4 regions of the Desulfovibrio sp. JC022 genome follow, and region 1 is predicted to be linked to each of the others. Evidence: predicted binding sites of a transcription regulator. Region 1 holds the regulator's gene; each other region holds the start of a gene.
What was found. The regulator sigma-54, encoded in region 1, starts transcription at its own class of promoters, with help from an activator protein. The targets are predictions, from matches to a motif close to CTGGCACGGNNNNTGCTT.
Positions count from the first base shown of each region.

Region 2: a site for sigma-54 is predicted at 1,684-1,701, ahead of FMS18_RS06260 (glycyl radical protein). Genes of this name have one in related genera too.
Region 3: a site for sigma-54 is predicted at 1,428-1,445, ahead of FMS18_RS11880 (YeiH family protein). Genes of this name have one in related genera too.
Region 4: a site for sigma-54 is predicted at 1,494-1,511, ahead of FMS18_RS10715 (NifB/NifX family molybdenum-iron cluster-binding protein). Genes of this name have one in related genera too.

Region 1 is NZ_VOPZ01000002.1:6,039-9,184, reverse strand. Features, by position in the region: gene lptB (LPS export ABC transporter ATP-binding protein) at 1-348, shown strand, start outside; gene rpoN (RNA polymerase factor sigma-54) at 668-2,083, shown strand; gene raiA (ribosome-associated translation inhibitor RaiA) at 2,135-2,671, shown strand; gene FMS18_RS02990 (PTS sugar transporter subunit IIA) at 2,675-3,124, shown strand.
Region 2 is NZ_VOPZ01000003.1:236,346-239,491, reverse strand. Features, by position in the region: gene FMS18_RS06265 (sigma-54-dependent Fis family transcriptional regulator) at 1-1,451, opposite strand, end outside; gene FMS18_RS06260 (glycyl radical protein) at 1,785-3,146, shown strand, end outside.
Region 3 is NZ_VOPZ01000006.1:291,907-295,052, reverse strand. Features, by position in the region: gene FMS18_RS11880 (YeiH family protein) at 1-1,359, opposite strand, end outside; gene FMS18_RS11875 (c-type cytochrome) at 1,719-2,042, shown strand; gene FMS18_RS11870 (molybdopterin-dependent oxidoreductase) at 2,175-3,146, shown strand, end outside.
Region 4 is NZ_VOPZ01000006.1:20,139-23,284, reverse strand. Features, by position in the region: gene FMS18_RS10725 (iron-sulfur cluster carrier protein MrpORP) at 1-456, opposite strand, end outside; gene FMS18_RS10720 (NifB/NifX family molybdenum-iron cluster-binding protein) at 651-1,010, opposite strand; gene FMS18_RS10715 (NifB/NifX family molybdenum-iron cluster-binding protein) at 1,012-1,482, opposite strand; gene FMS18_RS10710 (sigma-54-dependent Fis family transcriptional regulator) at 1,615-2,949, opposite strand.

The sequences.
Region 1 (3,146 bases):
ATTCTGCGTTTGGCAGACCAGAAGGCCATGTATCTTTCCGGTGGTGAGCGCCGCCGTCTTGAGATTGCACGGGCCATGATTAACAATCCGAAGTTCATTCTGCTTGACGAACCCTTTGCGGGGATTGATCCCATCGCAGTAATTGATATTCAGGACATCATTTCTTCACTGAAAGATATGGGGCTGGGAATTCTGATCTCTGACCACAACGTGCGTGAAACACTCTCCATCTGTGACCGGGCCTATCTTGTTTACGAGGGTAGGGTTATCCTTAACGGTTCACCGGAAAATATTGTGAAGAACACCAAGGCACGCAGGCTTTATCTGGGTGATAGTTTTAGTTTGTAGTCGTTTTTTACGCTAATTTTGTTTTTCAGGCCGGGCTTCATTTTTTGAAGTCCGGCTCTTTTTTGGGCTAAAGTTTGATTAATTTTGGCATTGTTGATTTACAGTCTGCCCGAACATTGGTACACTTTTTTCATATACAAATTCTGTATGTAAAAAATCCTTAAATATCAGATAATTCAGAGGTCTTTGTTGCATCTTGTAATGGGATGTGGCATAGTCAAATCAAGGCTGAGGTTTAATAAAATTTTTTTTTATTGCTTTGGTGTGCAACTAACTGAAATAAATTGAGTTTGAGACTAATATAAGGTGGCCTGAATATATGGGATTGGAACTTAGACAACAATTAAAGCTTACTCAACAGCTGGTTATGACTCCTCAGTTGCAGCAGGCGATCAAGTTGTTGCAGCTCTCCCGTCTGGAACTGGTGGATAGTGTCCATCAGGAGCTTATGGAGAATCCTATTCTTGAAGAAGCTGAAGCGCAGGAGAGAACTGACGCTGCTGATGCTGATGCAGGCACCGCTACGGCCGAAGAGGCACAAATTTCCAAGGAAGCCGAGTGGGAAAACTATCTCGGTGAATTCTCCAGCACATCAAAGCAGTCTGCTTCCCGCGAGTCTGAATCTTATGAAGAAGGAACTTCATTTGAAACGCGTCTGACCAAGACGGCTTCTCTTGAAGGGCATCTGCATTGGCAGATGAGCCTCTCTGATTTTACCGACGAAGAAAAGACCATCGGCGAATGCCTTATGGGTAATTTAAGTTCGGGAGGTTTTTTACGGATAGACTTGGAAGAAGTATGTGAAACATGCTATGCTGAAATCGAAGACGTGGAAAAGGTGCTTCACCGCATCCAGCGTTTCGATCCGGTAGGCGTGGCGGCAAGGACTCCGCAGGAATGTCTGCTTATCCAGCTGGAAGCATTGAAGCTTGATGATGATCCGATTCTGGTCTCGTTGGTCCGGGACCATCTGGATGATCTTGAGAAGAAACGCTACAAGCCGCTGGCTCGGAAGTTCAAGCTCAGCATGGAGGATTTAAAGAGTTACCTTGATCTGATGCAGACACTTGATCCATTGCCCGGAGCAAGTTTTTCAGGTGGAGACTCTTTCTATGTCAGCCCGGATGCTTATGTTTATGAATATGATGGTGATTTTGTCATAGTTCTGAACGAAGACGGTCTTCCTAAATTGCAGATGAATGCTTTTTATGTGGAGACGTTGGCATCAACCAAGGGAGATGATAAGGAATATTTTCAGGACAAGATGCGTTCCGCACAATGGCTGATGAAGAGCCTGTACCAGCGGCAGCGCACCTTATATAAAGTTCTTGAATCCATAGTGAGGTTTCAGCGCGAATTTTTCGCCCACGGTGTCACCAAGTTAAAACCGCTTATCCTTAAGGAGGTTGCGGAAGACATCGAGATGCATGAATCCACTGTGAGTCGAATCACTACTAATAAGTATGTTTCTACTCCGCATGGAATCTATGAACTTAAGTTCTTTTTTAATAGTGCTCTCGGTCTGGATGACGGATCTCAGGTCGGTTCCGAGTCCGTCAAGGCGACGATCAAAAAGTTGATCGGCGAAGAGGACGGAAAGAAGCCCCTCAGCGACGAGAAGATTGCTGAGATTCTCAAAGAGAAGCTGGAAGTCAATATAGCCAGAAGGACCGTAGCCAAGTACAGGACTGCAATGGGGATACTCTCCTCATCCAAGAGGAAAAAGGTATTCTAATGTAGTCCGGAGAAATCAACGCATATTCACCCCTTACTAAGGAGGCTCTTTATGAACGTAGCATTTACTTTTAAGAATTTCGACGCATCCGAACATCTTAAGGAATATGCAAACAGCCGTTTCTCCAAGTTGGTAAAGTACGTCAGCAACCCTGACAATACTGATATGCAGGTGAATCTGTCAGTTGATAAGTTCAGGCATGTTGCGGAAGTAGTTTTTACCTCCGACCATTTACATGTCTCAGCTTACGAAGTGTCCGAGGACATGTATTCCACCGTGGATATGGTTCTGGACAAGCTAGAAGCCCAGCTTCGCCGCGCAAATGAAAAGATGAGAAGTCACAGGCGTAAGGACGCAGCTCCTGCCCGTATGGATATTCTCAGCTATGGAGAGGAAGAGTACAGGGAACCTGTAATTGTCGAGTCCGACTCTTTTGTTCCCAAGCCTATGAGTATTGATGAAGCCGCAGAGCAGCTTCAGACTCTCGACCATGAATTCCTCGTATTCCGCAATGCGGATAACGAAGCTATAAATGTAATCTACCGCCGCAATAATGGCGATTTCGGTTTAATTGACCCGGGATACTAACTGATGAATATAACTGATAATTTGGCGAAGGACCTTGTTGTTCATGAACTACAGGCCTCTGATAAGAGTGAAGTTCTGAAAGAAATGGTTTCCACCCTCAAGGACGCAGGTCTGGAAGTGGATGTGGAAAATGCCCTTAAGGTCCTTAATGATCGTGAAAAACTTGGAACAACCGGAATCGGGGATGGCATAGCCATCCCCCACGGTAAACTGGAATGTCTTGAAGAGATTGTCGTAGTTGTCGGCCGCTCCAGCGAGGGAGTCGACTTTGAATCTCTGGACATGCAGCCATGTAAGATATTCTTTATGGTACTGGCCCCCGAGCAGGGGGCCGGTGCTCATTTGAAGGTGCTGGCGCAGATTTCCCGGCAGCTTAAAGATGAAGCTTTCCGGCAGGCGTTTATTGATACCGGGGATAAGCAGGATTTGCTTAAACTTCTCGGTCTCGGCTAGATCCGGAATCTTACGGAATCAA
Region 2 (3,146 bases), on a different contig from region 1:
CCAGCCCCGGTAATCTGCATAATGCGGGCGGCCTTGGCGACGTTGCCTCCGGTAAGACGCAACACATTGCGGATACATTCGGTTTCATACTTCTGCACGCAACTTTTAAGCGGCACCACACCATTGCGCCGCACCAGACTGTAATCAAAAAAGTTTTTCCCGAGCAAAGAGTCATCCGCTTGCGGCGCGGGTGTAGGAGTAGGCGCGAAAACAGGCGAGATAAAACTGCTCTCGCTGGCTTCCCTGAAATGCCGGGGCAAATTTTCCCTGCTGATTGAAGAACTATCCCCAAGAAGGGCCATGCTGCCCTCAATTACGTGCAGAAGCTCACGCACGTTTCCAGGCCAGTCGTAATCAAAAAACATCTGCACAACATCCGGTTCAACCCCGATCAGACCAAGCCCGCTTTTCTGCTCCGAGCGTTCAATAAAAGTCCGGGCCAGCACCGAGATATCCTTCTTTCGTTCACGCAAAGGTGGAACAGCCAAACCGACCACGGCAAGACGATAAAAAAGGTCGCTACGCAGGATGCCTTGACTCACGGCATTGAGAGGAGCTTCGTTAAGAATGCTGACCACCCGCACATCCACAGGAATTTCTTTTTGCGAACCGAGACGGCGAACCCGCTTTTCCTGCAACACACGCAGTAACTTGGCCTGCAAGCCCAGAGGCATGGAATTAAGTTCATCCAGCAGCAGGGTACCGCCATCAGCCTCTTCGAACAGGCCGGGCTTGTCCGGGGCATCGGTGTAGGCTCCTTTGGAAGTACCGAAAAGTATGGCTTCCAGCAGATTCTCCGGGATGGCCGCACAGTTCTCGGCAATGAAAGGTTTATCCTTGCGCTCGCTTTCCATGTGAATGGCCTGTGCAAAGACCTCCTTACCTGTTCCGCTCTCCCCCCAGATCATGACGTGCGATGAAGATTTAGCGGCAGTGCGGGCTTCACCCAGCACCTCGCGCAGGGATTCATCCTCCCCCACAAGGGATTCAAAGGTGTAGTAGGAAGAATTGTTGCGGGAAGCTGATTTACGGGCCTTTCTCTTGGGATCACCCAAAGGCACCGATCCGGTCCAGAGAGTAAAAGCGATAACCCCGTCCTTGCGCCCTTGATTGTAAAGCGGGAAAAAATCGGAAACAGTCCCGGCAAGATAATTATTAGTCGTCTTGTAAAGATAGCTTTTCTTGAGGATAGGCTCGCTCAAACGCAGACATTCTACAGTGGGAATACAGTCCAGCTCGTGGGGCACATACAGCTTGGTGATATGCTGGCCTTCAACGTGAATACGGGTAAAACCGTCCGCCCTGCGCTGGATGGGATTCATATACTCGCAGTATCCTTCAGCATCCACCACAGCCACGCCCACCCCCAGATCATCCCAGATGGCAATCATTTCGGGAGTCAGCACATTACGACGACTGACATTAAAAAACTTGTCCTTGCTAAAATACATTTTTCACAACCTCTCTCTTTTCCCGGAAAGCCCAAAACCAATTTGAACATCCGGCTGCTGATTGGGTCGATAAATAAAAAAATATTTTTTAGCAAACTAAAATTTTCTTCGAAAAAGAAAAATTTCTTTCTTTTTACTTTTTACACCTCCATCCACAAATACTAAAGATTGTGCACAATTAAACACTTTTATTAAAGAGGTTTACAATGTTTTTTACCCTCGAAAAACGTCTCTGGCACAGCCCGTGCTAGTGACGAAATTAACAAGCGAACGCTTAACACTTTCAATCTACCTAAAATACCAAAAACAATAGCACAATCACAGGAGATGGAAATGAATACAACCCTGTCTGCAAAAGAAGAGACCCAGACTGCCCAAGGTTACGGCATTAACTGGGATACAGCTGAAGACCGCGCCAAGGAACTCAAAGATTTTCTCATGAACGCTCCGCAGGTCATGGACCCTGAGCGTCTCAAGTTCCTGAACGAAGTTTATGAAAAACATCAGGGTGAACCTGTAGTATATATCCGCGCTAAAGTTCTGGAACGCGTCCTGACCCAGAAGAAAATTTTTCTCGACGGCAACCCCATCGTAGGTACCCTTACAGGTGTCCGCGCCGGTGTATACGCCTACCCAGAATGGAACGTATCCTGGATCAAAGAAGAAATGCAGATGGCCAAAATGGCCTCCCTCGGCGAGATGAAAATCCCCGCCGAAACTCAGGAACTTCTGGAAAGGACCTACAAACTCTGGAAAGGCCGCACCTGCATCGACCAGAACAACAAAATGTACAAAGAAAAGTTCGGTGAAAGTGCCAAGAAGTACGCCAAAGCCGGCATGTACTACGAGAACGTTTCCGTTGCTTCCGGTTCCGGTATCGCCGACTACGGCATGGTGCTGAACAAAGGTCTGCGCCACCTCATTGATGACGTAAGAACCCGTCTTACCGAGTGCCCCAACACCCTTGCAAACAGAGACAAAATCGATCTCTACCGCTCCATGCTGATCACCTTTGACGCAGTAATCAAGCACTCCCACCGTTACGCTGACCTTGCAGAGCAGACCGCAGCAGAAGAGTCCGATCCCAAAGTAAAAGCAGAACTGCTGGAAATCGCAGAAGTCTGCCGACGCGTGCCCGAACATCCGGCCCGCAACTTCCGTGAAGCGATCCAGTCCTTCTGGTTCACCCACCTCTGCGTGGCTACCGAACAGATGGCCTGCGCTGTCTCCCCCGGACGTTACGGCCAGTACATGTACCCCTTCTTCAAAAAAGACATTGATGAAGGCAACCTGACCCGCGAGCAGGTCCTGACCATGCTCAAGTTCCAGTGGATTCGCCACCTCGAACTTGGTGAATATCAGGGTAACTCCTACGCGCTGACCCTTTCCGGCCACACCGGACAGTCCATGACCATCGGCGGTGTGGATGCAAACGGCGATGATGCTTCCACCGAACTGGAAGAGCTCATGCTCGAAACTCAGGTTCAGATGAAGAGCATCCAGCCCACCCTGACCCTGCTTTATCATCCGAAGCTCAAAGACTCCTACATGCAGAAAGTTGTTGAATGCGTGCGCGGCGGCTCAGGCCAGCCCCAGATTCTGAACAACAACGCTGTTATCCAGCGGACCCTCGCCCGTTTTGCGCAGTACCCCGACGGCATTACCCTTGAAGATGCCCGTAACTGCGGTAACTAC
Region 3 (3,146 bases), on a different contig from region 1:
GGCGATACCGAAGGCGGTTACACCGATCAGCACGTTCTGGATCATTTTAATGGTCGCCGCTACGTAAAGAGCCTTTTCAGAAAGGAAGGCCCCGGCTGCTGCAACAGCCCCGGTGGCGTCGATGGTTCCGCCCATCCATGCTCCGCCGAGAATGAAAGGCATTCCGGTGCCTTTGATGATGGCGGGCATGATGATCATCATGACGGAAGTGAAGACAAGGGAAAGGCCGATTGCGAGGGTCAGCTCTTCTTTCTTGGCCTTGCATGCCGCAGCCGCTGCAATGGCTGCGGAAGTACCGCAAACGGACATGTCGGCGGAGATAACCATGTTCAGGGTTTTAGACGGTATCTTAATTACTTTCTGACCGAAGATGAAGGTAGTGATCAGAACAACCGGGGTGACAACCCAGGCTACAAAGATACCGGGGATACCGATGGCCACAACTTTGTTGAACAGGACTTCCGCACCTAGCAGAACAAGTCCGGTCTTAATGAAAAATTCAACCTGAAGAGCTTTCTTGGCCCAAGTCGGGGTTCCGATGGTGTTGGAAATAACCAGACCGATGGCAATAGCCCAAGCGGCATATCCGATACCGTACTGTTTCATGGTCGCCTGATTGGCCATGAGATAAGAAGCGACGGCAATAACGAAAACCAACCCGAATCCTTTAAGGAATTGTTTGGCATCACCGTCGATGAAGCGCATTCCCACTGCAAAGAAGAGTCCGAATCCGATCATCAAAGCCAATAGTGAAGGGATCAGGTTGTACGGCTTATTTTTGATTTTTTTCTTGGCAGATGATTCCTTGGCGCGCAGTTTCAGCCATGTTTCAATAGAAGCGGAGGTTTCTGCGTTAAGCTTGGCATCTTTGAATCCGGCTTGTTCAGCTTTGGACTGTGCAATGAGAGCTGCGCTTTTGGCTGCTGCTGTTGCGGCTTTTGCCTTTTCATATTTGGGCATGCCCGCTGCGTTTTTGATATCAGCCTGTTCCTGAGTCTGGATGAAAGCGTCCAGCGGGTTGGTTGTCCACTTTTTGGGTTTAGCCATGAAAGACTTGATGGCTTCACCAACAGGCTGGTTTTTGGCCTTGATTTTTTCTTTGGCGGTCTGGGCCTCGTACCATGCTATGGTTTTAAAGGGAGCACGGGCAGCTTCCTCGGTCATGATAGTGTTTTGTTTTGCGAACTTGGCTTCCATGTCCGCGGGCTTATTGTTGAAAAAGATTATTGCGCCGATGGTCAGGATCAGGAATCCCAGCCAGATGGCCCAGTAATCTTCTTTTTTCCATAGGTCGGACCATGAGCTTGCTGCTTTGTCGACTACGACATCACTGCTCTGCTTAACTGCGTTTTCTGCCATTTTTTTACATATCCTCCAAATTTATTTTCAAAACAGACCGTGGTCTGCCTGTATCCTGATGGCTGTAAAAGCAAAATGCGGGCCAAAAGATATATTTTTGTAAGACACTGATAATATTGAATGTGTTGTGGGTGCAGTGCTTACTTTGGATTGCACTTGCTGTATGTGGGGTGCAAAGCTGAGTTTTCAGTTTCGGGTGTCATCGGGTGGAGCTATGGGTTTGTGTGCGTTTTATCGTTGACACCTATACCCCGTATGGGTATCTTAGAGTTGAAGAGTTCGCTAAAAAAACATCTCTTTCGCTTTAAAAAATGAGAAGGGGATGTTATGGGTTAAGAAAATAATTATGGAGGTTTCTAATGAATCGTAAGGTGATAGGTATTTTGATTTGTGCCCTCATGGTCCTGTCTATGGCCAGCATGGCTACCGCTTTCGGCGGTGGTAATGCCCGTAAAGGTAAGTTTCTTTACCGCAAACATTGCCGTTCCTGTCACGGCCAGACAGCATCCGATTTAAGCCCCAGCACCAAGACTCAGGCAGAGTGGACCGCTATGTTCTCCGACACTTCCAAGATCAAGTGTTCCCCTGAGTGGAGCAAGGTGAAGGAAAAGGACATCAACGATATTTTTACTTACCTGCATGATTACGCCAAGGATTCTCCGTCTCCGGCCAAGTGCAGCTAGTGTTTAATCCGCAGATGATTACTTAAGTTTATCATCTTTGCACCTAGGTATTCATTTCCTGTGCGGTGGGAATGACCTTTCCCCCGCACAGCAATCTTAACTCCTTTCCCCTTGATCAACATGGAGGTGGAAGTGGCTAAAGACAAGACCAGGCTTTCCCGCCGCGACTTTTTCAAGGCCTCCGGGATGCTGGCCGCTGCCGCAGCCGGGAGTGCTCCCGTTCTGGGCGGACTGCAAACAGCGTCCGCGCAGGTCAATAATACATCAGGTGACTGGGAATCCGCTTTCTCGGCCTGTGACATGTGCTTCAACAAGTGCGGCTGCATCGCCCGTGTTCAGGACGGTGTAATCAAGAAACTCGATCCCAACCCCAAATTTCTCAAATCCAGAGGTATGCTCTGCGCCCGCGGCAATGCCGGGGTAGCACAGATGTATGATCCTGACCGCTTAAAGCACCCCCTGCTTCGCAAGGGCGAACGCGGCGAGGGTAAGTGGCAGCGCATTCCGTGGGATGAGGCCATCGACCTGATGGTTGAGAAGATGCAGGATATCCGCAAGAAGTATACCCCCTGCGGGCATCTCTTTTCTGCCGGGGCCGACCTGCAATCCCAGTTCGTGGGCCGTTTTGCCGAAGTTTACGGTTCCTATAACGTGACTTCCCACGAATCCCTCTGTCTCCTTAGCGGAAGCCGTGCTTTTCTCGATACCTTCGGCGAAGTTCCTTTTGCCGACGTACTCAACAGCAAATATATCATCATGGCCGGGGCTAACCGCTTTGAAGCTCTGGTCACGCCGGATTCCATCGATCTGATGACCGCCATGCAGAAAGGCAGCAAGCTGGTGGTGCTTGATCCGCGCTACACCAAGACCGCAGCTTTGGCAGATGAGTGGTATCCCATCCGTCCCGGTACGGATATGGCTTTCATGCTTGCGCTGGCCCATGTCATTATTGATGAAGAACTTTACGATAAGAAGTGGATCGCCGATAAAACTTACGGCATCGACCAGCTTCGTGAACATGTGCAGAAGTACGATCCTCGGTTTGCCGCTGAAGAATGCGGTATCCCGGCGCAGGATATCGCCCGCATCGCCCGCGAGCTGGCT
Region 4 (3,146 bases), on a different contig from region 1:
GTCAACAACGAGGAAATCAAGGTCGTTCCAGGCAACATCCTGCACGAACTGCTTGATCAGGCCGATTTTTACCGGGCCGCGCCAGATGACCGGATCGTCTTTACTGGGCAGCATAAAGCCGAGGGACATAACCCAGAGATTGCTGGACCAGGAGATAGGCTCAATTATTTCATGGCCGATATGCGGCTTTTGGTCTTCAAGGCTGAGCAACCGGGGGACACTGGGGCCGTGTACGTCAACATCAAGCAGACCGACCTGTTTCCCGGCAAGGGAAAGGGCTACAGCAATGTTGGTTGCCACAGTACTTTTACCTACGCCGCCTTTACCGGAAATAACCACGATTTTGTGTTTGATTCTGGAAAGGGCTTTTTTCAGTTTCATGTCTTCAGGTGCACAGCCCTGAGAAGAACATCCTGATCCGGAGGAAGAGCAGCTTCCGCATGCGTGATCGCTCATATATCAATCTCCTGCCCCTCACTGGCAGAGGGGGTTGTCATTATAAAAAAAACAGATTTTTTCAATCTGTTACAGTAGACATTTCATGGTAAACTAAGACGTGAACCTGACTTGTCAATGGCTGGGATGGTTCAGTCATGCCCGCAGAGCAAGGGAGAGGAGAAGAGGCATGACTGAACAGGATGCAAAAAATATTACCAGTGGCCCGGTTTGTCTGCGTCCTCGGCTGCTTCAAGCTTGCCGTCCTTGAATGAGGCCAGAGCTTCGGCAACAGTTCCGCCACCGATGAGGTAGATTTTGATGGAACCCTTATCAAGGGCGGTGAAGGCCTTGGGGCCTACATGGCCGGTGATGACCGCAGTGGCACCTGTGGCAGCCACGTTCTGGGCGGACTGGATTCCGGCACCTTGAGCGGCATTCAGGTTCTGGGTGTTGTCTATGTATTCCTGAGTGTCAGCGTCGGTATCACAGACCAGAAAGCCTTTTGCGCGACCGAAACGAGGGTCGATATCACCGTTGAGATCGTTGCCCTGACAGCTGATGGCGATTTTCATATTATTTACTCCTTTGCGCTGAGTTCAGGGTCGGTCCGTTAGGATGCATTGCTTCCTGCGCGGTTTTTCTGGCCCTGAAGCCCCTGTTCCCCTGTCCGCATCTGCCCCTGCCGCGGCATCCGGGCATGACATGATTTTCCAGACAGTTCTGTTGATAGGCCGCGAGTACCTGGTCTGTCATTCCCGTGATCCACGGAATAACCCTGACTCCGGCCTGTTCCAGTTCATTCATGGTGCAACCGCAGATTGCACCGCATATTAAAAATGTTGCCCCGCAGGTCATAATGGCGGATGTCCTGTCCTTTGGGTCTTTTGAGGGAAGGGATAGGTAACCTGCGGGGCAAATTTTATTGTCTTCCACCCTGAACAATTTAAGGTCCGGGGCATTATCAAATACAGAGGCCAGCCTGTCTTCATAACAAGCCAAACAAAGCAGCGTAGAATTATTTGTGCGTCCTTCGTTTCCTCTCATGGACAGCTATAAGGCATAGTCTGTGCCATAGATATAAATGACAACTATAACAGGGTGTTGGGTGATTTGTGTGTGCGTGTCGGCAGTTGGCTTTGGCTCATATTTAGCCGAAAAGCAGAAGGGTAGGACTAGTTATGCGCCCACTTCTTTGCAGCGGGCGATGGTGCGGCGCAGGGTGTCTTTGGAAATTCCCAGTTCGCGGCAGGTAGCCATTTTTTTACCGTTGTTGCGGTCAAGGGCGCGGTGTACGGCAATGCATTTTATTTCGTCCATGGTCAGGGGCGTATCTTCGTGGGGGGCGGTTTCTTTGGACTGGGGCTGTAAATATTCAGGCAGGTGTTCTACCTGAATGAAACCCGAGGGGCAGAGGATAAAGGCGAATTCAAGGATGTTTTCCAGTTCCCGTACGTTGCCGGGGAAGGGGTGACGCATGAGGATGTGCAGGGTGTCTTCGGAAATACCGTCGATATCTTTGCCTTGCAGGGCATTAAGTCTGTTGACGAAGTGATTGATAAGAAGCGGAATATCTTCGACCCGTTCTTTGAGTGCAGGAAGTTTGAGGGTAACTACATTGAGGCGGTAGTAAAGATCCTGCCGGAAACTTCCTTCTTCCACCAGTTCTACCAGATTTTTATTTGTGGCGGCCACAATACGTACATTGGCCTTTACGCTTTGTACCGCGCCCAGAGGCTCAAAGGTCTTTTCCTGCAACACGCGCAGCAGTTTGACCTGTAGTTTGGCGGGCATATCCCCGATTTCATCCAGAAAAATAGTGCCGCCTGCGGCCAGTTCAAACCGTCCGGCCTTGTCTTTGCGGGCATCGGTGAATGCCCCTGCCTTGTATCCGAAAAGCTCGGATTCGAGCAGGTTGTCGGGCAGTGCTCCGCAGTTTACAGCTACAAACGGGCCTTGACTGCGCTCACTGAGGTTGTGAATGGCGCGGGCAAAAAGTTCTTTACCGGTACCGGATTCGCCCAGCAGCAGAACGGTTGCCTCACTTTTGCTGACTTGCGGCAGGATGGAGAAGACTTTTCCAAGCTGGGTACTTTTGCCGATGATATCTTCAAAGCGCCATGACTCCTCCACCTCGCGGCGGATCATCTGGATATCAGTCAGGTCGCGGAAGCTTTCCACGCCGCCGATGAGGTTACCATCGCCGTCAACAAGTGGCGCGGCACTGATGGAAACCGGAACCTTGCGTCCGTCTGCGTGGATGAAAAATATGGATTTGTTGGAGATGCGACCGCAATCTTTCATGCAGGCCCGCAGGGCGCAGTCGCCGTCGCAGAGGCTGGAGTGAAAGACGTCCCAGCATTTGGAGCCCACCGCTTCTTCAGCATCCACTCCGGTGATCCGGCTGGCTGCCTCGTTGAAGAAAGTGATGTTCCAGTCCCGGTCTACCGTAAATACTCCGTCTGCTAAAGAGTCAAGAACAGCCGAACACGGTAGGTTACTAGGGAATTTCATGATTTATTTGCCTCCGGCGGCCAGAGGGGAAAAACTTTTGCAAAAGTTTTTCCCCTCTGGACTCCCCTTTTCAAAACCTTTTGATAAGCTTCGCTCTGCTAATACAAAGCGTCATTTTAAAGGGAAAGTTTTCGTAGCTACCCAATTTAAAACTGTTAAAAGTTTTTGGGATTCTTAAACCCTTTTTACAAAAAGGG